4 regions of the Pseudoalteromonas mucoides genome follow, and region 3 is predicted to be linked to each of the others. Evidence: predicted binding sites of a transcription regulator. Region 3 holds the regulator's gene; each other region holds the start of a gene.

What was found. Region 3 encodes sigma-54, which starts transcription at its own class of promoters, with help from an activator protein. Its sites were predicted from a motif close to GTTGGCACGNNNNTNGNNT; they were not measured.
Region 1: the regulator sigma-54 is predicted to act here: its motif matches at 2,372-2,390, upstream of dps (DNA starvation/stationary phase protection protein Dps).
Region 2: the regulator sigma-54 is predicted to act here: its motif matches at 2,395-2,413, upstream of glnA (glutamate--ammonia ligase).
Region 4: the regulator sigma-54 is predicted to act here: its motif matches at 3,483-3,501, upstream of nirB (nitrite reductase large subunit NirB).

The regions. Positions count from the first base shown of each region.
Region 1 covers NZ_JBMMUC010000002.1:367,775-373,446, reverse strand. Annotated here, with positions in the region: gene AAEU30_RS03170 (efflux RND transporter permease subunit) at 1-530, shown strand, start outside; gene corA (magnesium/cobalt transporter CorA) at 729-1,685, shown strand; gene dps (DNA starvation/stationary phase protection protein Dps) at 1,793-2,305, opposite strand; gene AAEU30_RS03155 (alkaline phosphatase PhoX) at 2,616-3,983, shown strand; gene AAEU30_RS03150 (PepSY-associated TM helix domain-containing protein) at 4,019-4,591, opposite strand; gene AAEU30_RS03145 (DUF4920 domain-containing protein) at 4,584-5,048, opposite strand; gene AAEU30_RS03140 (TonB-dependent receptor domain-containing protein) at 5,210-5,672, shown strand, end outside.
Region 2 covers NZ_JBMMUC010000026.1:10,536-16,207, reverse strand. Annotated here, with positions in the region: gene glnL (nitrogen regulation protein NR(II)) at 1-196, opposite strand, end outside; gene AAEU30_RS20725 (DUF4124 domain-containing protein) at 284-796, opposite strand; gene glnA (glutamate--ammonia ligase) at 932-2,338, opposite strand; gene typA (translational GTPase TypA) at 2,844-4,667, shown strand; gene AAEU30_RS20710 (winged helix-turn-helix domain-containing protein) at 4,913-5,672, shown strand, end outside.
Region 3 covers NZ_JBMMUC010000013.1:18,549-24,220, forward strand. Annotated here, with positions in the region: gene lptA (lipopolysaccharide transport periplasmic protein LptA) at 1-406, shown strand, start outside; gene lptB (LPS export ABC transporter ATP-binding protein) at 403-1,128, shown strand; gene AAEU30_RS14560 (RNA polymerase factor sigma-54) at 1,197-2,693, shown strand; gene hpf (ribosome hibernation promoting factor) at 2,724-3,011, shown strand; gene ptsN (PTS IIA-like nitrogen regulatory protein PtsN) at 3,016-3,468, shown strand; gene rapZ (RNase adapter RapZ) at 3,489-4,331, shown strand; gene AAEU30_RS14580 (HPr family phosphocarrier protein) at 4,352-4,624, shown strand; gene mgtE (magnesium transporter) at 4,729-5,672, shown strand, end outside.
Region 4 covers NZ_JBMMUC010000011.1:53,691-59,362, reverse strand. Annotated here, with positions in the region: gene AAEU30_RS13165 (zinc-binding dehydrogenase) at 1-51, opposite strand, end outside; gene AAEU30_RS13160 (hypothetical protein) at 71-463, opposite strand; gene aceK (bifunctional isocitrate dehydrogenase kinase/phosphatase) at 509-2,320, opposite strand; gene AAEU30_RS13150 (LysR family transcriptional regulator) at 2,425-3,372, shown strand; gene nirB (nitrite reductase large subunit NirB) at 3,657-5,672, shown strand, end outside.

The sequences.
Region 1 (5,672 bases), on a different contig from region 3:
AAACACGCGACGCACTCAGTGGCAATTTTATTGTCGCTTTAGCGTTATGCTATTTATTGTTAGTCGCTATTTTTAAACATTGGGGCCAGCCACTATTTATTATGGCTACCGTGCCGTTAGGGATGGCTGGTGGATTATTAGGGCTAAATGTAATTAACGCACTAGGCTCAGTGTTTGGTGGATTTCATCAGCCATTTGATATGATCACTATGCTGGGCTTTTTGATTTTGTTAGGCACTGTGGTGAATAACCCTATTTTAATTGTTGATCAAAGTCGCCGCAATTTGGCCGCGGGCATTGAGGCTTATCAAGCGGTGATCAGCGCACTAGAAACACGGTTAAAACCGATTGTTATGTCAACCATGACCACATTATGTGGTTTAGCGCCGTTAGTATTTATTCCGGGCGAAGGTTCAGAGTTGTATCGGGGTGTGGGGATTATCGTGCTATGTGGTATTGGCGTATCCACTATCGTGAGTCTTACCGTGCTACCGGCGATGTTATTAATGGTTTATAAGCAAAAGAGTTAACTATATTAAGAAGCTGGATACTTCCTCAGCTTTTTTAAACTCTGTTTGTTAATAGAAAGGTTAGGCTTTACAAACCCTGACCTTTTTTGATCGCTTTAAAGTCAGATAAACAATAAATGTATTGAGCAATGCATTGTCATTGTTGATTAATGATCTGTTACATATACTTAGGCTGTCTTGTTTTTATTGGAGAAGTGTATGCTGAGATTTTTTTCTATCGAACAGGGAGTGATTAATGAATTAGAGCCTTCCCCTGATACTCCTATAGAAACATTAATTAGAAGTGCACATTGGATTGATACTATCAAACCCACAGAGGATGAGCGTAATATTCTAGCAAAAACACTGGATATAACGTTCCCTGAGTCTGGAGATGTTCAAGAGATTGAGGCTTCATCGCGATGCTTTATTGACAATGAAGGTTTGCATGTACATGCATTATTTATGTCGCCAAATGAAGGGCGGTTTAATACCGTCACAGTGGCTTGTTTACTTAAAGATAATTGTTTATTGACTATTCGCGATGATGAGCTCGCTGACTTTCGATTATTACGTTTAAGAGCCCGTAGAGGCCAGGTGATGTGTGATACGGCAAAACAATTACTGGTAACATTATTTGATCAAAAAGTCGAAAACCATGCAGACATGTTGGAAGATATGCATCATCAGTTAGAGAAACTCAGTGCTTATGTTCTTGAAGAAGATGGCTCTGATTTAGAGGAAGCGATCAGTCGTATCGCACGATTAGAGGATGCCAATGGTAAAGTGCGTTTATGCTTAATGGATACTCGACGCAATATTTCATTCTTGATACGTCAGTTAGGTGTACAAAGTCAGGATCGCGAATCATTAAGAGAGATTGTACTTGATATAGATACTCTAATGTCACACTGTACCTTTTTATTTGATAAGGTTAATTTTCTTATGGATTCCACTCAAGGCTTTATTAATATTGAGCAAAACCAAATAATTAAAACTTTCTCGATTGCCTCCGTGGTGTTTTTACCGCCAACTGTGGTGGCCAGTGTTTACGGTATGAATTTTAATCGCATGCCTGAACTTGAGTGGGCCTGGGGGTATCCGTTTGCGATTGGGGTGATGTTGCTCTCTGGTTTTGCACCTTATTTATTTTTTAAACACAAGGGGTGGTTGTAGTATTTAGCTTATGTGACTTTTGTTTGTGATTACTCCCTCACTTAAAATGGTACTAAAAGCCCAAACGACTAAGTTATTTGGGCTTTTACTGATGTGGTTACGATTTATTAACTTTGTAATTCACCAGTTGATGACTCAATGTGAGCACGTACAAACCACTGGAATTGTTCTAGGTCAGCAAGTTGCGCGATGATCATATCTTCTGAGACAGGGTCAAGCTCTGATAGTTTTTCAAGGGCTTTACGGTGATCGCCATTTACACCATTGTATACTTTATCAAGAGCAACAAGGTGATCTTTCACTAACCCTTTACCAATCGAATAATCTTCCCAAGAGCGGCGATCAACAATCGACTTAGGTGTTCCTAATGGAACTCCACCTAGAGTAGCAATACGTTCAGCGATAGTGTCTGTCATTTCTTGTACTGCGGCCACTTGCGGGTCGAGCATTTCGTGTACGCCGATAAAGTTAGGGCCTACCACATTCCAATGAATGTGCTTTAAAGTAAGTTGTAAATCAATTAACGCTACCATGCGGTTATCGAGTTGGGCAATTGCTTGCTCAGCAGATTCACTATTCATGCCTGGGGCGGTAAATTCAGCGACTTTACTATTACTCATAATTCCTCCTAAATTAAAAACTAAACGCTTAGCTTTAGTAAATTCTAAGCGGGCATACCTTATTCGAAGCAATGGGTATGCCGAATTTAAAATTTAATAATTACCAACTTTTTCAGGTGGTTACGTTTTTTGTTGCGAAGTGGCTATGATTTAAAAAGGTAATTGATATGAAAAACCTGCATAGCTTTGTAAATAATTCATGGCTTGAGAATATGACAATTTCGTGAATTTATTGGTTGGCCCGATTTTTGTTAACGCTTTTAATTTATGATGTTGGTAAGTTTCTTAAGTAATAATAAATCGAGCAAATATGATTAACAGAAGGCAGTTTTTATTTAGTGCGGGAACACTGGCATTTGTGGGTCTATCGCGTAGCGCGTTTGGTAAAGTACCATTAAGTGACTTAGGTAGTAACTTGCATGCGTACGGGCCTTTAATTGCAGATAATAACAAGTTGTTAGATTTGCCTGCAGGCTTTAGTTACAAGGTTATTTCTCAGCTCGGTGATAAAATGTCTGATGGCTTTACGGTACCAGATAAAGCCGATGGCATGGGGTGTATTACGCTTGATGACGAACGTGTGGCACTGGTTCGCAATCATGAACTTAAGCCAACCGATTTAGCAAAAGCTGAATCAAGCCTACAAACTCATAAAACCTCGCTAGCGTATGACGTTGATAGTCAAGGCGTTGCTCTACCTGGTGGCACCAGTCATATTGTTTATAACCTTAAAACGGGCACCAAAGAACAAGAATATTTGTCGCTCGTTGGCACTATTCGTAACTGCTCTGGTGGTATCACGCCGTGGGGTACTTGGCTTACATGCGAAGAAACAACGTTAACGAAAGCTGATGGTTTTGGCCAAGATCATGGCTATATTTTTGAAATTCCAGCTGACGATAAAGGCTTAGTGAAGCCCCAACCGTTAAAAGCGATGGGCCGTTTTAACCATGAAGCTGCCGCGGTAGACCCTAAAACAGGCATTGTTTACCTTACTGAAGATAAAGGCGATAGCTTGTTTTATCGCTTTATTCCTAACGAGGCAGGTAAATTAAATAAAGGCGGTAAACTGCAAGCAATGGTGATTAAAACCACGCCACAGTTTGATACCCGAAATTGGGCTGACGCTAATATGGCATTGCATCAGAATATGGAAGTTGAATGGGTCGATTTAGATAACCCCGAGAGCCCCAAAGATGACTTACGCTTACGTGGCTATGCCAATGGCGCTGCATTGTTTGCCCGAGGAGAGGGCATTCATTGGGGTGATAACGAGCTTTATTTTTGTTGTACCAATGGCGGTAAAAAACAGCTGGGCCAAGTTATGAAGTATGTACCGTCGCAGTTTGAAGGCACGAGTAAAGAACAGACAGCCCCAGGGAAAATACAATTGTTTGTTGAAAGTATTGATGGCTCTCTTTATAACTTTGGTGACAATTTAACCGTTGCACCTAACGGGCATTTAATGGTTTGCGAGGACCAATACACTGATGTGGTCGATAATCATTTACGTGGCGTTACCCCTAAAGGTGAGGTGTATAACTTTGCCCGATTAAATACACAAACAGAACTTGCTGGAGCGTGTTTTTCGCCTGATGGTAAAACGTTGTTTGTAAATGTATATAAGCCAACTAAAACTTTGGCAATTACAGGGCCATGGGATAGTTTTAAGCGCTAAGAGTGAAAAAGGTGAAAGTACTCACCTTCACCTTTTTACATCAATATATACACCGCGGGTAGGGCGATACCGCTGAGTATCCACAGGGATCTCATACCCCAAGGGCTGTATTTACCTTTAATCATAAACAGGCCACTTAAAGCCAAAAAAATCAGTAATGCAGCAAAAGCATCGGAAAAGATAACCCAAGACGCTTTAGTCTCGTTTAAATGTAGGCGGTTAAATGCCTGAAATACATGGCGAGGGGTTATTTTTTCATACACTATTCGCTGATCTTTTATGTTTAATAATAGGTTATTGCCATTTTTAAAAAATAGCTTAAATTGCGTGGGTGATGCCCAATATGTGGCCTTAACCTTTTCATTAACATTACTTATTGCAAGTACCTGATTAGTAAGCTTAGTATCGTTATCAAGTGACCATTCCTGAGTTGATACAGGTATTACAGCTTGCTCAACACGGTAATTCGGGTTCCAGTCATCTTTGTGGTTAACCGCTATGCCTGATACTGCAAAAATGATCACTAAACCAATGCAAAAGTAACCGATATCACGATGCAAACTACGGTTTAGTTTATACCAGTTTATTTTTCTTTTCGTTTTACTCAAAAATCTCTACACCTATAGGCACAAGTTGATAAATCGCCATTGGCTCTGTCACCGTGTTTTCGTCAAATTCGTTTCCTGCTTGCTGCGCTCTGTGTGCTAACAAAGCTTTGGTGCGGCTTAAGTTAAGCTGGATTTTATTGAGTTTTCCAGTTGCAATCGCTTTACTGCCTTTGGCAGTCATCGGGAACACCATATCGCCATCATTAACCTTGATTTGCAAGTTTTCAAAACGCTTATCAGAGGCAATCGTCATCCAGCAACCTCGTTTAGCGCATACGCCTACGACTGTACCGGCAATAGTAATGGGTTGCTCTAAATAGTTATCTGGCGCGGCCATAATTGTTGAAATTTTTAGCAAGTTAGCATTATTAACAGGCTTACCAAATTGTTCTGCGTTGGCTACTGAGAAGCCAATTATTGCAATACATGAAACTATCAATTTGCAGAAATTCATCATATTCCCCTTGGTTTTTAGCGAAGTTAGTTAAGTTAGTTTGATGTTATAGATAAATAATCTTTTTATATAACCATAAGTAATTAGTTATTGCAATTTTGAAATTTAGCCCCTAAAATCGCCACAAAACTAAATGGTAATGATTTTTATTAAGGAGTGATAATATGCAATTTACGTCTGTTTTTCTATGTGTTGGTGCAGCACTTTCTAACTTTTCTACGCTTGCTACAACAACAGATACTCATGATGATGAACACGCAATAGAGAAAGTAGAGGTGCTAGGTCATAAGATAACAGCTTTAAATCAAGATGTTGCAAGCTCTGTATCGGTACTTTCTACTGAGCAAATAGATAGGCAGCAAGCAGCAGATTTAAACCAAATACTTAAAACCCTTCCAGGCGTTGAGCTATCGGGCAGTGTTACGCCTTTATCAGGGCAGCCAGCTATTCGCGGCTTATATGGCGAACGTATTTATATCTCAGTTGATGATGTAAAACGAAAAATTGATTCCGATGGTAGCCAAAATATAGCGCAAATTAACTCATTAGGTATAAACCCTGATCAATTAAAACAAATCCAAGTTTTGCGTGGCGCTGACTCACTCACAGTTGGCTCAGGTGCTATTG
Region 2 (5,672 bases), on a different contig from region 3:
AGTCTACGGAATGGTAGTTAAACAGGCTATCAAAAGGCTGATTAAGAATGCGTTTAGGACCAAGCCCTAGCAGCTCACTGGCACTATCATTGACGTAAACGAGAGTAAAATTTTTATCGAGTAAAATGACTGCAGTTGTTAGGTTTTTCCATATGCTGGTTAGTAGTTCAGGACTGAATTTTTTATTATTGGACATTATTGCACCATTTTAGTGCGTTGATGATAGCTAGCAGCTTAGCACATATATTTATAATCAGAGCGCTATTATAAAAAATAGCGTAGGCTACAATGATGACTGTCGATGCATAAAGAATACACTCTTGGGGCTAACCGATAGTACATTGCCTTTTGGGTCAAATAATTTAACCTGTAAGGAATGCTCGCCTCGATCAACGTTACGAAGTGCAAAGGTGCTAGTGTTACTGGGTTCTGCGTAGGCTACGCCATCAACGAATAATTGAATTGTAAAGCCATTCTCAAAGCGTGGTGAAATTCGGCTGGTCACATATACTGAGCCGGTATTTTCTCTAACGGTTTCTTCATGGGCTGGAGATGCGACGACAATTTTAAAGCTTTTAGTGGTGGCAGGTTTGGCTTCATTTAAGATGCTGGTATCAGTGGTAGGCATAGCAAGTATTTGGCTTGTTAATTTAACTTCCTGTGCACCCACTTTAGGAGTGTCAGAAAAAACAACAGCGCCATTTTTATCCTTCCAAGTATAAATTTTTTTATCACCTGAATAACCATAAAAGCTGAATAAAATTGTCGTCAGCAATACCAATATCTTTGTTTTCACTCTTTAACCCTGCGTTTTTTGCACTAATTAAACTCTAGTGGAGAATGAAACATTTTGCCATAAAAAAAGCCCGTAAAACGGGCCTTGAGAACACACATATATTATCTATAACTAGACAATTTTAGCTACAGCGTATTAAACGCTGTAGTACATTTCAAACTCAACAGGGTGAGTTGTCATGTTAAGCTTTTCAACTTCTTGAGACTTAAGCGAGATATAAGCATCGATTAGGTCGTCAGTGAATACACCACCTTGAGTTAAGAACTCACGATCAGCATCAAGTGCTGCTAGTGCTTCGTCTAGTGATGCTGCAACTGTTGGAATTTCAGCTGCTTCTTCTGCTGGTAAGTCGTATAAATCTTTATCCATAGCATCGCCAGGGTGGATCTTGTTTTTGATACCGTCAAGACCAGCCATAAGCATTGAAGCAAATGCAAGGTAAGGGTTAGCAGTTGGATCTGGGAAGCGCACTTCGATACGACGACCTTTTTCAGATGGTACTACTGGAATACGGATTGAAGCAGAACGGTTACGTGCTGAGTATGCAAGCATTACTGGCGCTTCAAAACCTGGTACTAAACGTTTGTACGAGTTAGTTGAAGCATTTGCAAAAGCGTTGATTGTTTTAGCATGCTTGATGATACCACCAATGTAGTAAAGTGCATCTTCAGAAAGACCGCCATACTTATCACCTGCGAATAAGTTTACACCATCTTTAGCTAGTGATTGGTGACAATGCATACCAGAACCGTTATCACCAACGATTGGCTTAGGCATAAACGTCGCTGTTTTACCGTATAAATGAGCCATGTTGTGAATAACATATTTCATTTCTTGGATTTCATCTGCTTTTAATACCATGGTATTGAAGCGAGTAGCAATTTCGTTTTGACCTGCTGTTGCAACTTCGTGGTGATGTGCTTCTACAACTTGACCTAGTTCTTCAAGAACTAAACAAGTCGCTGAACGCCAATCTTGTGAAGAATCAACTGGTGAACATGGGAAGTAACCACCTTTAACACCTGGACGGTGACCTGTATTGCCGCCTTCGTATTCTTTGTCTGAGTTCCATGACGCTTCTTCTGCATCAATTTTATACATAGAACCAGACATATCTGATTTGTATTTAACGTCATCAAAAAGGAAGAATTCAGGCTCTGGACCAAATAGTACTGTGTCAGCGATACCTGTAGATTTCATGTATTCTTCAGCGCGCTTAGCAACAGAGCGCGGGTCACGCTCATAACCTTGAAGTGTAGAAGGCTCTACAACGTCACAACGTACGATTAGAGTGGTTTCTTCTGTGAAAGGGTCAAGTTTAACTGACTCAGGAACTGGCATTAATACCATGTCTGATTCGTTAATGCCTTTCCAGCCCGCGATTGAAGAACCGTCGAACATTTTACCGTCTTCAAAAAAGTCTTCATCAACTTGGTGATGAGGAATAGAAACATGTTGCTCTTTACCTTTTGTATCAGTAAAGCGTAAATCAATGAACTTAACGTCATTTTCTTTAATAAGATCTAAAACCGATTGTGACATGTGTCCTCCAACTGTTGGGTTTTATAATTGCTGCATAATTGCTTTTGTTCTTTAGTAAGCTGATTCTGTGCCATGTTTATAACTAGCTGTTTGCATTGTTAAAAAATATAAGTGCAGTAAATAAACCCACATTAAAGCACCATTTTGGTGCGAAATATTTTCATTTTGGTGCAATCTTTACAGGTTTCATTTTGCTGATATTTTAAACGCTCAAATCAGCATAACCTAATTGCAAAATAGTGCCAAAAATATCCTCAAAATAGCTCAAAAATTGATTTTTAGAAAATAAATGAAATTTAATTCATTTATTTGTCATATATAAAACAGATACTTAGTAAAAGTATTGAGAAAGTTTTGAAATTTATATTGGATAAACTTTCATCCATGTCATTAATGAGGGATAATATGCGCCCTTTTAAATCCTATGCTGGGACATCTGGTGAAAACGCAGATGAGTGCGTAGATCTTGCAGGATCAATGAGAATAAACTTCTCTGAGTAAATATATGAGCATCGAACAGTTAAGAAATATAGCGATTATCGCGCACGTTGACCACGGTAAAACAACTTTGGTTGACAAACTACTTGAGCAATCAGGTACATTAGAAACACGCGGCGGTAACGAAGAGCGCGTGATGGACTCAAACGACATTGAGAAAGAACGTGGTATTACCATTTTGGCTAAAAACACGGCCATTTCTTGGAATGACTACCATATCAATATCGTAGATACCCCGGGACACGCCGACTTTGGCGGTGAAGTTGAACGCGTACTTTCGATGGCTGACTCAGTATTATTACTTGTTGATGCTCAAGAAGGTCCGATGCCACAAACGCGTTTCGTAACGCAAAAAGCATTCGCGCAAGGCTTAAAACCAATCGTTGTTATCAATAAAATTGATAAACCAGGCGCACGTCCAGATTGGGTTATGGATCAAATCTTTGATTTATTCGATAACCTTGGCGCAACTGACGAACAGTTAGACTTTAAAGTAATCTATGCATCAGCTATCAATGGCTGGGCAACACTAGATTTAGACGAGCCATCAGACAACATGGAACCTATGTTTAAGATGATCGTTGACGAAGTATCACCACCGGATGCAGATCCTGAAGGTGACTTCCAAATGCAAATCTCTCAGCTTGATTACAACTCGTATAAAGGTGTAATCGGTATCGGTCGCATCAAACGTGGTTCTGTTGCGCCTAACCAACAAGTAACGATTATTGGTGCTGACGGCACGACTCGTAACGGTAAGATTGGTTCAGTACAAAGCTATCTAGGTCTTGAGCGTATTGATACAGATAAAGCTTTCGCTGGTAACATCGTAACAGTTACTGGTCTTGGCGAGCTTAAAATTTCAGATACGATTTGCTGTCCTAACAATGTTGAAGCATTACCACCACTAAGTGTTGATGAGCCAACAGTAACAATGACGTTCTCTGTAAATAACTCTCCGTTCTGTGGTAAAGAAGGAAAGTTTGTTACTTCACGTAATATACGTGAGCGTTTAGACAAAGAATTAGTACACAACGTTGCACTTCGTGTTGCAGATACTGATAACCCAGATAGCTTCCGTGTTTCTGGTCGTGGTGAATTACACCTAGGTATCTTAATCGAGAACATGCGTCGTGAAGGTTACGAGCTTGCTGTATCTCGTCCAGAAGTAATCTTACGCACTGTTGATGGCGTGTTAGAAGAACCGTATGAAACACTAACAATTGACTGTGAAGAAGAGCACCAAGGTTCTATCATGGAGCAAATTGGTCTTCGTAAAGGTGAGCTAACTGACATGGCACCAGATGGTAAAGGCCGTATGCGTATGGACTTTATGATCCCAAGCCGTGGCTTAATCGGTTTCCAAACTGAGTTCATGACATTAACTTCAGGCTCTGGCTTACTTTACCATACGTTCGATCACTACGGTCCGCACAAAGGTGGCGAGCTAGGTGTTCGTAAGAACGGCGTAATGATTGCAAACGCAACAGGTAAAGCACTTACTAACGCATTATTTAACTTACAAGAGCGCGGCCGTTTATTCATCGGTCACGGTGTTGAAGTTTATGAAGGTATGGTTATCGGTATTCATAGCCGTGATAACGACCTTACAGTTAACGCACTTAAAGGTAAGCAACTTACTAACGTTCGTGCATCTGGGACAGATGAAGCACAAACACTTACACCAGCACTTAACTATTCACTTGAGCAAGCGCTTGAGTTTATTGCTGATGATGAGCTAGTAGAAGTTACACCTGAGAACATTCGTATTCGTAAACGTCATTTAACTGAAAATGAGCGTAAACGTGCGGGCCGTGCTCCTAAGTCATAATCTATTAATTTAGAAAAATGATTTCAAAAGCCGCTGTATTGCAAAATACAGCGGCTTTTTTGTGGGTTTTAGTTAGCGAGTTTAAAGTTTTAAAGTCCAGTTAGACTTTGAAGTGCTTTATTATCTAGCGTATTTGATAATCTCCAATACTCCAATGAATAACTGATGTGAGTTGAATGTACTAGTCAAAATCATATTTTATGTATATTGTATACTATATGTTGTGATTAGTTTAATGATATGTAATGACCGACTTTAATAAAGCTTTCCAACTAGAAAAGCTTACAGTTGATCCTACGATAGATAAGTTGAGTTGTGATGGGGAGTCGATAGATCTTCAATCTATGGCTATGAGGATTTTATGCCACCTCGCGAGTCGAACAGGACAGCTTGTAACAAGAGATGACTTGAGAAATCATGTTTGGGGGAATGCTACAGTAAGTGATCATACAATTAATAATCACATTTATAGTTTGCGTCGAGCACTGGCTCAATTAGAAGCAAATAAGAAATATATTCATACGGTAACAGGTACAAATGGTAGTGGGTACAGATTGAATGCTTCAATATTTCAAAGCAGGAATAAAGTCGCTAATAGCTTAAGTAATGAACTCTGTAATGTTGTAGGGCTCATTACAAAAAGAATTTATGAGATTAAGAGTTGGCATCATTATCGCTATATATATTTAAGTGTAATACTTGTCTTAATTATTGCTCTTACTTTCTATCTATATATGGCTAAGCCTAATAAATATAGCTTAGTTACCTCAATGACGCATAATGATGGGAGAGTCCAAAGTCTTTCTGTAAGCGATGATGGCCAGATTTTATTCTTTTCACATCATTTAGCTAAGCATAATGCCTGGCAGCTTTATGCAAGCTATACAGACGATTTAGAGAGTGTAAGCAAAGTTTTTAGTAGCTCCTTCAATAACGATAACTTTGCTAGTGTATCTCCTGATAAAACTAGGGTTGCATTTGTTAGGTACAATAGTAAATTTGCTG
Region 3 (5,672 bases):
TCAACTTAAATCTAATGTCGGTATTTTTGAAAAAAACGTTGAAATTATCCACGGTAACCGCCGTATTAAAGCAGATCGCCTTGAAGTACATAAACGTGAAGACTTAGGCGATAACAAACAGCTACTCGTGGCCACTGGCAAACCTGCATACTTTGAAGAAAAACAAGCCGATGGCACCCTAATGAGCGCCAGTGCTGACGAAGTTCGTTACGATGTAGCAAAGCGCCTGTTAACTTTAATTGGCAACGCGAAAGTAACCCAAGCAGGACAAAAAATTAACGCTAAAAGCATCACCTACGATATGGAACAGCAACTAATAAGTGCTGAAAGAGGCGAAGACTCAAATGACCGCGTGCATACAATTTTAGTACCTGTCGATAGCAAAAAATCAAAAGGCCAGCTATGAGTACATTAAAAGCCGAGTTTTTAGCAAAAAGCTACAAGGGCCGCCAAGTTGTAAAAAGTGTTGGCTTAGAAGTTAGCGCTGGGAGTATTGTTGGTCTGCTAGGCCCTAATGGCGCAGGCAAAACCACTACTTTTTATATGATTGTTGGCTTAGTGCCCAGCGATAAAGGTAAAATTAGTATTGATGATAACGATATTACATTATTACCCATGCACAGCCGTGCTCGCTTAGGAATTGGCTATTTACCACAAGAGTCATCTATTTTTCGTAAATTGACCGTTTACCAAAACCTCATGGCGATTTTAGAAACCCGTAAAGAGCTAAACAAAACAGCCCGTGAAGAAGCCTTAGATAGCCTACTTGATGAATTTAGCATTCAACACATTCGCGACAGCCAAGGTATGGCATTGTCAGGTGGTGAGCGCCGTCGAGTTGAAATTGCGCGCGCTTTAGCCGCAAATCCTAAATTTATTCTGTTAGATGAGCCTTTTGCTGGCGTTGATCCCATTTCAGTGTTAGATATAAAGAAGATTATCGAGCACCTTAAAAACCGTGGTATCGGCGTACTTATAACCGACCACAATGTAAGAGAAACCCTTGATGTTTGCGAAAAAGCCTACATTGTTTCTCATGGGGAGTTAATTGCATCAGGAACTCCTGAGCATGTACTTGCCAACCAAACAGTTCGCGATGTATATCTGGGTGAGCAATTTAGGCTATAAAGCAACGCTCAGCTAACTATCTGCTAAACTAAATTATGACAACACAATAAAAGGATTGTTAGAGATAAATGAGGCAATCACTCCAGCTGCGCATGGGCCAGCAACTTACAATGACTCCACAACTGCAACAAGCAATTCGCTTATTGCAGCTAAGTACATTGGATCTCCAGCAAGAAATTCAAGAAGCACTCGACAGCAATCCATTGCTTGAAGTTGAAGAGCAAGAGTTTAGTGACGAAACGGCTGGCAAAAATGAACAAAAACAAGATACCGAAGACGTCACAGTAAGTGCTTCTGCCGATGAGACACCAAGCGAATACGAACAAGAAAGCAGTGAAGCACTTAATAAAGACACCGTAAGTGACGATATGGCTATGGATGTGACCTGGGATGAGTACATGAGCGCCGCTCCTGCCAGCTCATCAGGCCCGATGCCTGAAGATGAATCTATTTATCAAGGGGCTTCAACCGAAACCTTGCATGAATATATTATGTGGCAGTTACAGCTAACCCCATTTAGTCCGACCGACGAGGCGATTGCGATTGCCATTGTCGAAGCTATCGACGACTCAGGTATTTTAACCTTAAGCTGTGAAGACATTGCTGAAAGCCTAAATAAAGATAATAACGAAGAAGAAATTGAGCTTGATGAAGTTCAGGCGGTTCTAAAACGTATTCAACTGTTTGACCCAATTGGTATTGGCGCACGCAGCTTGCAAGAATGTTTATGTATTCAACTAAATCAATTTGACCCCGCAACTCCTTGGATTAGCGAAACAAAAATGATTTTAACTGAACATATCGATTTATTAGCCAGTCGCGACTACCGAACTTTGATGAAAAAGACTAAGCTTAAGGAAGATGAGCTTAAAGAAGTGATGACACTCATCCACAGTCTAAACCCAAAGCCTGCGGATAGTATTGTACGTGAAGAATCTGAATACGTTATTCCAGATGTCTCAGTAAAGAAAATCAAAGGCCGTTGGGTTGTTGAGTTAAATCCCGATAGCATGCCTAAAATTAGAGTAAACAGCCAATATGCAGCTATGTCTCGCTCGGTTAAATCGAGTAGCGACAGCCAATTTATTCGCTCCCACTTGCAAGAAGCAAAGTGGTTTATAAAAAGTTTAGAAAGCCGTAATGACACATTACTCAAAGTAACCAACTGCATCGTTAAACAGCAGCAAGGATTCTTTGAACATGGTCCCGAGGCAATGCGCCCTATGGTATTAAACGATGTTGCTGAAATGGTCGAGATGCATGAATCAACCATTTCACGGGTTACCACCCAAAAGTACATGCACACCCCAAGAGGGATTTTTGAGTTAAAATATTTTTTCTCAAGTCATGTAAGCACTGAAAACGGTGGGGAATGTTCGTCTACAGCGATCCGCGCATTAATCAAAAAATTAATTAGCGCAGAAAACTCAGCGAAACCATTGAGTGATAGCAAAATTGCAGATATATTGGCAGAGCAAGGTATCAAAGTAGCTAGACGTACAATCGCAAAATATCGCGAGTCACTGGCTATTCCACCGTCAAATCAAAGAAAGAGCTTGATTTAAGGCGTAAAAAAACAAAGAAGGAAAATGCTTATGCAACTGAATTTAACTGGTCGTCACGTAGAAATTACCGATTCACTTAGAGACTATGTACACAATAAGTTTGCAAAGCTTGAAAGGCACTTTGATCATATAAACAACGTGCACGTCATTTTAGACGTAGAAAAGCTAAGCCAAAAAGCAGAAGCCACAATACACCTCAGTGGTGCTGATTTATTTGCTTCAACAGAACACCAAGACATGTACGCTGCGATTGACGCCCTAATAGATAAACTAGACCGTCAAGTTATCAAACACAAAGAGAAGCACGCTCGACACTAATATTATGAAACTAAGTTCACTTACTTGTAAGGACTGCAGTAAAGCTGCGGTCCTTTTTAATAGCAAAAAACGAATTTTAGAATTTATTAGCCAGTTGGCTCATGAACAACTCCCTCACCTTTCAGAACAAGAAATTCTTAACTCGCTACTTAATCGAGAGAAACTAGGAAGCACGGGTATTGGCCGTGGAATTGCTATACCTCACGGTAGAATGACTGGTGTTGATACACCATTAGCACTGATACTAGTGAGTGAAACGCCCATTAATTTTGATGCGATTGATAATCGTCCTGTTGATATATTTGTGGCACTCATCGTACCTGATGGTGAGAGTCAACTTCATTTAAAGACCTTGGCCACAATTGCTGATAAACTTAACGATAAAGATTTTTGTAAACAATTACGTAGCGCTAAATCAGACCACGACTTATACCAAGTTATTGTCGAGCAGTCATAAGAAAGTGAAGGAGTCATTACATGGAGTTAATTATCATCAGTGGGCGCTCGGGTTCTGGTAAATCTGTTGCCCTTCGCGTATTAGAAGATCTGGGTTATTATTGTGTTGATAATATTCCTGTGAACTTGCTGCCTTCACTCGTACGAAGCGTTTCTGATAACTATGATAAAACAGCCGTTAGTATTGATGTGCGCAATCTGCCAAAAGAACAGGAAGAGTTTAATGACATCCTTGAGTATTTACCTGGCTTTGCAAACCCGACTTTATTTTATTTAGACAGTGACGACCAAACACTGATCAAGCGCTTTTCAGAAACGCGCCGTTTACACCCATTATCTTTAGACTCTTTACCCCTTGATTTGGCTATCAAGCAAGAGAAAGTATTGCTTGATGTATTGATCACGCGTGCTGATTTTATCCTTGATACTACTGACTTAAGCGTTCATCAACTAGCTGAATCAATTCGCGAAAAAATCTTAGGAAAAAAAGATAAAAAGTTGATTATCACTTTTGAGTCCTTTGGTTTTAAGCACGGTATTCCTAAAGAAGCTGATTACGTATTCGATGCACGCTTTTTACCAAACCCACATTGGGAGCTTGAGCTAAAGCCACTAACAGGCCTAGATCAACCAGTAAAAGATTATTTAGCTAGCCACAGTATTGTGCAGAAGTTTACATGGCAAATTCAAACATTTGTGCAAACCTGGCTACCGCATTTAGAGCGCAATAACCGCAGCTATCTCACAATTGCAATTGGTTGTACTGGTGGTCAACACCGATCTGTTTATCTAGCACAAACTATAGGTGAGAGCTTTGCAATGAGTCATAGCAATGTAAAAATCCGCCACCGTGAACAAGAATAATACCTGCTACAGGCTTTGATATGCATTTAGAAGACACTTTTTTAATAAAGAATAAGTTAGGATTACATGCACGAGCTGCCAGCGTTTTAGCCCAGCTCGCGCTGAAGTTCGATGCGACGATTACCCTATACCAAGACGATAAACAAGCCGCTGGAGACAGCGTTTTAGCTTTAATGTTGCTTGAGAGCAGTCAAGGCAAAGAAGTTAAAGTCGTATGCGAAGGACCGGATGCCAAGCCTGCACTAGAGGCCATTGGTGAGCTAATCGAACAACGTTTTCACGAGCACGAATAGCGATTTATTTTTAAAATTGCGTTAAACTGAATAAAGATAAGCAAGTATATAAAGTCTACTTTGCTATCGCCCTACCCAATAAAATTTGTAACCTAAGGACGCCAATGCCTGAAGCTTTTGAACAAGATTACCCACTACAACAACTAAAACAAGTGACCAAGTCACTCAATAGTGGTCAATTTGTTCAAGTTAGGCGAATGTTGGCAAAAACAGCTCCTTGTGACACAGCACTATTACTCGAATCATCCCCGCATAAGATCCGTAAATTACTCTGGCAATTAGTTGATCCTGATGTTCAAGGTGATGTTTTAGAGGAGCTTTCTGAAGACGTACGATTAGGTATCATCGCGCAAATGGAGCCGGAGCACATAGCTGCGGCAACAGAAGACATGAGCCATGATGATCTTGGGGAGGTGTTACGTAGTTTACCAGACACCGTCTACCAAGATGTTGTTGGAGCTATGGATACCCAAGATAGAGAACGTGCAACTCAGGCACTTTCATATCAAGAGCGCTCTGCTGGTGCCCTAATGAATACGGACACAGTAACAATTCGTCCTGATGTTACTATTGATGTGGTGCTTCGTTATTTACGCCTACGCGGAGAGCTGCCTGAAGGCACCGATGATCTATACGTTGTAGATAAACATAATTGTTTTCTCGGGGCTATGTCACTAACAACGCTTTTGACTAACCCACCAGATAAAATTATTCGTGACTTAATGGATGAAGACTGTGAGTCAATTTCAATCGCCATGGATGAAAGCGAAGTTGCCCAACTATTCGAGCGACACAATTGGATATCAGCACCAGTCGTTGATGATAATGACCATTTGCTTGGCCGTATCACAATCGATGATATCGTTGATGTTATCCGTGAAGACGCTGAACACAGCTTGTTAAGCTTAGCCGGTCTCGATGATGAAGAAGATACTTTCGCTCCCGTCTTAAAAAGCTCGAAGAAACGTTCTGTGTGGTTAGGTGTAAACTTATTAACAGCGCTTCTGGCCGCTATTGTAGCGAGTTTTTTCGAAAATACCTTGGCTAT
Region 4 (5,672 bases), on a different contig from region 3:
TGTTGTTTCACTCAGTGATAGTGTTTTGTTTTCGTGTGCAATATATTTCATAGGCTCCTCAGTGTGGTCTTTAGTCTAACTTTCGCCATATTTCAGCTTCAACTAATTTACCATTTTCAGTGAGCGAATGATGCCACAAATCACCTTCAATTTTGTAATCAAAAGCCATCGTTTTTCCCAATAATGAAGGAATATTGCCATAACCAAATTTTTCTATAAATTGTTGATCTTTAATTATGTATTTACCGCCACCAGCATAATGAAACTGGCCGTTCTTTTGTGTTATGTAGTTGAAGTGTGTTTTTGTTATTAATTTTACTGAGGTTAACTGCGGGGCTTTTGCTGTTACATAGCCATCATCAACCGCATATTTTCCCTCTACAAACTCCCAACTCCCCAAAAATGGGTTTGCAAATATTTGCCCCGATACAAGTAGTAACCCCGTTAGTAAATAGGCTTTCATAATATTTCCTTTAAAAGTTTTTGCAAATTGTACCTCTTAGTGAAATTAATCCCTATCATACTTCTGGTTAGGGTGGATACTCTTAAACCGCCAACTAGTTTTATACGGGTAAACGTCGTATATGTGCCCTGCGGTTATATTCGCTTGGCATTGTTGCCAAAACGACGCTGAAAAAATATCGCTGTGATGTTGCTTAAACACAGCAAATGCCGTGTCGTTAGCGCTAAAAAAAATGTTAAATTGACTCGGAAACACATCGTTATCAGCAATATCAAAATAGCTGTGCGCACTTAATTCATCATGTTGACTGTCACTTTTTGGAATATCTCTAAAATTGCACTCAGTTAATGGACAAATTTCATCATAATCATAAAATACCACACGACCCCAGCGGGTAACGCCAAAGTTTTTCATTAACATATCGCCTGGAAAAATATTTGCTCCGGCTAAGTCTTTGATAGCCTTACCATAGTCAATCATCACTTTGGTTAGTTCTGTGTCATCACATTGATTCAGGTATAAATTAAGCGGGGTCATTTTACGCTCAACATACACATGCTTTAAAATAAGTGCTTTTTCTGAGATGACCATACTGCTACCAATCATTTGGTGCATATGGCTTAAGAGTTCATCACTAAAGCGAGATAAGTCAAACGCTAAATACCTAAACTCATGTGTATCGACCAGTCGGCCCACTCTGTCAGCTTGTTTTACAAAATCATACTTAGCCATAACTTGGGCTTTTGTCGCTGTTTTGGGGGCGTTAAATTTATCTTTTATTACTTTATAAACGTATTCAGAACCAAGGGTGGTAAACACTAACATAACCATACCAGGCGTACCTGGGGCGCTGATATACTTATCTGATTTTGGACTGTTTTTAGTGGTGTCTACCTTGTAACGATAAAACTCAGTTTTTGCATGTTTAATAAACCCAATCGCATTAAACAGCTCAAACCGCTGCTTATGTGGCAATAGCACTGATAGATAATCTACATAGCGCGCTGGTTGGTCGGTATCTACCATAAAATAAGTACGAGCAAAGCCAAACAGTAAACTGAGTTGATCTGCCCCCATCATCACCGCATCTAACTTTAAGCCATCCTCGGTATTTAATATGGCAATCGCAAAGGGCATGTTATCCCCATTTTTAGCAATGCAACGGCCTATCAAATAACATGCTTTATTTCTAAAAAACAATGAATTAGCGTATTCTATATAACCATTGTTTAAGTTTATAAGTTCATATACTTGGCGGCACTGGTGTTTTGCCCCCATTGTTAAAGTATGTTGTAACTGGGTAACATCATGCTCAAAATTACTAAACTTGACCCGAAATGATTGCGCTAAAATAAGCTGTTTAACAGCCTCAGCGAAACCAGATTGTAATGATATTCGCCTTACTAAACTATCAAATGGTCGTGGGGCTGTGCGATATTTTGCCTTTAAAACAAACAAATGTACGGTACGAATTTTTTTATCATGCCAAATAGCACCAAATATCGAATTGAAAAATGTATGTGCTATCGGTTGGTTTTCATGATTCGACACCATTGCAGCATAGACATTTTTTGCTTGTTGCCAGATTGCAGCATTATCATATTCATTGTAAGCAATGAGTTTTACCGTATCGCTAACATTGGCAACTTGGCGCTCGTATACTTGTAAGCGTGCTCGCATAGCGGCCTGTACATCTAGCCACTGCCTTTGTTCAAAACGGCTTTGTGCGCCCAAGGTGATATTTAAAAACTCTGCAAACATGGCTTCAAAGCCTGCAAATACTGCTCGGGCAAGTTTAGTTGCAATAACGTGTTCAAGCGCACAATTGTAAGATGATGCAGGCTGTAGATTTGGCATATTTTTATCACTTATGACGACTATTTTATTTTAGCTGTTTACACACCATAGCAAGCAGGTTTTAATTTAGATAATTAATAAAGCGAATGAATAAGATTGATCAGATGAATATAAGAAATGTCGATCTCAACTTACTGGTGTATCTCAATGTACTCATTGATGAGCAAAATGTATCAAAAGCTGCAAATAAACTTGCGTTGACTCAACCTGCCATGAGTAATGCACTAAAACGCTTACGTGATTTATTTGATGATCCACTACTCGTTCGCGCTGCAGGTAATATGACGCCAACAGCAAAAGCATTGAGCCTCAAGCCTGAAATAGAAGCGCTTCTCAAAATGGCTGAAGCGATAACGCAGCCCAGTGACTTATTTGACCCAACCGATGCCCAAGTCACTTTTAGGATAATGGCTAACGATTATTTAGAGTCGACCTTAGTTGCGCCCTTTATTACTGAACAACTCGAAAAATACCCTGGCCTTAACTTTGATGTGCTCAGTCCCAGTGACGTAAACCTACAAGATATGGAAAAAGGCACTATTGATTTAGCAATCAATCGCTTTAATGGCATGCCTCGCTCATTTCATCAAGCCAGTGTATGGCGCGATAATTATTGCTGCTTAATGCATCCTAATAATCGTTATTTAAATAAACCGGATCTGCAAAGCTACTTAGCTGCGCAGCACATATGGGTTAATAGAGCCGGTTGGGGGGCAGAGGCCGCCGTTACGAATAAGTCAGGCAGTCAAAAGCTCGGCTGGGTTGATGAGGCACTGTGGCAGTTAGAGCAAACACGACATATTCGGGTGTTCACCCGCCACTATATGGTGGCAAGCTTACTTTGCCAATCGGCAAAACTTATCGCCACTTTGCCTCGTCGACAAGCCATGCTCCTTGCTAAGCATACAGATTTAGTTATCAGCCCAGTGCCATTTCAAGTGGTCCCGATTGAAATAAAGATGTTGTGGAGCCCACTGCTACATCATGCCAGCCCGCACCAATGGCTACGCCGTGAATTACTGAACTTTGCAAGCACCGTCGCCGATCGTTAAGTATCATTGTACCGACCAAGATGGTGCTAAGGCGCACTAAAATAGATCAATACTTCGTTATGATTTCATTCCCACTTTAGTATTTGTATTTAAATTCAACAACTTAACAAATTGGCATTGTATCTGCTTTGTAAAGGTTAAGAGCGTATGATTGCGCTTACTAAAACAATAAAAAACAAAACAACTTAAATTTTAGGCAAAGAAGCCCGCACACTTACTGTTTTATTACTTTAAGTGGCGGGCTTTTTTGTGTTTGTAAAACCGTCAAAACTAAGGAATACCACATGCAAACACCCCAACAAATTCTCGTCATTGGTAATGGCATGGTCGGTCATCACTTTGTAGAGCAAATGCGTGCCAGCGATGCGAATGCTGTCATAACCGTTTTATGTGGTGAGGTTAATTTAGCCTATGACCGCGTATATTTATCGAGCGTTTTTGATGGTAAAAGTCCTGCTGATTTAGCTTTAACAACTGCAGAAAACTATCAGCAACTCAATATAAATGTACACACTAATACATGGGTTGATCAGATAGATAAACAAAATAAAGTTGTTAAAACAACAACTGGTCAGCAATATGACTACGATAAACTTGTTATAGCAACCGGCTCATACCCATTTGTACCACCAATTCCTGGTAATGATCAGCCCCATTGTTTGGTTTATCGTACATTAGAAGATTTAGAAGCAATTCAACAAAGCGCCAAAGTGAGTAAAGTAGGTGTGGTAGTGGGTGGTGGTCTATTAGGTCTTGAGGCCAGTAATGCCCTAAAACAACTTGGTTTAGATACGCACGTGGTCGAATTTGCGCCACAACTTATGGGTGTACAGCTTGATGAAGTCGGCGGTGAATTACTTAAAAATAAGATAGAACAGTTAGGTGTAACTGTTCATACAGGTAAAACCACACAAGAAATTGTTAAAGGAGAGCAATGCCGTTACCGAATGAACTTCAGCGATGGCAGTCACCTTGAAACAGATATTATTTTATTCTCAGCAGGCATTCGCCCATACGACCAACTAGGCCGTGCCACAGAGCTTGAAATAGGTCCCCGAGGCGGTATTGTTATCAACAATCAATGCCAAACATCTGATCCGGATATTTATGCTATCGGTGAATGTGCCTTGTGGAGCAATTTCATATTTGGTTTAGTTGCACCTGGTTATAATATGGCGCGTGTTGTCGCAAGTCAGTTCAGTGGTGGTGATTTAGCCTTCTCTGGCGCCGATATGAGCACTAAATTAAAATTACTTGGTGTTGAAGTCGGCTCAATTGGTGATGCTCACGGCAAAACCGAAAACTGTAAAGAGATGGTCTATCAAGACCCTATTCGTGGTAGCTACAAAAAAATCGTTTTTAATGAGCAAGCTGACAAGTTAATTGGTGCAGTGCTCGTTGGCGATACCAGTGATTACGATACATTACTGCAATACATGTTGAACGGCATGACCCTACCAGAAAACCCTGAATGTTTAATTTTACCAGTAACTGGTGACGCTCCAACACTTTCTAGTTCAGCACTTCCAGATGCCGCAACGATTTGCTCTTGCCACAATGTCAGTAAGGGCGACATCATCAGCGCCATTGATGGGGGGGCCTGTGAGCTTGGCGAAGTTAAAAGTTGTACAAAAGCTGCCAGTGGCTGTGGCGGATGTGCCGCCTTACTAAAAACAGTGGTTGATCAAGAATTAGAGTCTCGCGGTGTTGAAGTTAACAATCACATTTGTGAACACTTCGCCTACTCTCGTCAAGAATTGATGCACCTCGTAAAAGTTGATGGCATCAAAACTTTTGATGACCTACTGAACAAGTTTGGTCATGGTAAAGGTTGTGATATTTGCAAACCAGCAGCGGCTAACATATTAGCTGCAACATGGAATGATTTCATTCTCGATAAACCCCATGTTGGCTTACAAGATACCAATGACACCTTCTTAGCTAATATGCAAAAAGATGGCTCATACTCAGTTGTTCCACGAATTGCAGCTGGCGAGATCACACCAGATAAACTCATTGTTCTTGGTGAGGTAGCACAAGAGTTTAATCTGTACTGTAAAATTACAGGTGGTCAGCGGATTGATTTATTCGGTGCCCGCCTTGAGCAGCTACCAATCATTTGGCAAAAGCTGATTGATGTTGGCTTCGAAACCGGTCACGCATATGGTAAATCCTTGCGTACGGTTAAATCCTGTGTTGGCAGTACATGGTGCCGTTATGGAGTACAAGATAGTGTTGGCCAAGCGATAGACATTGAAAATCGCTACAAGGGCTTACGATCACCACATAAAATTAAAATG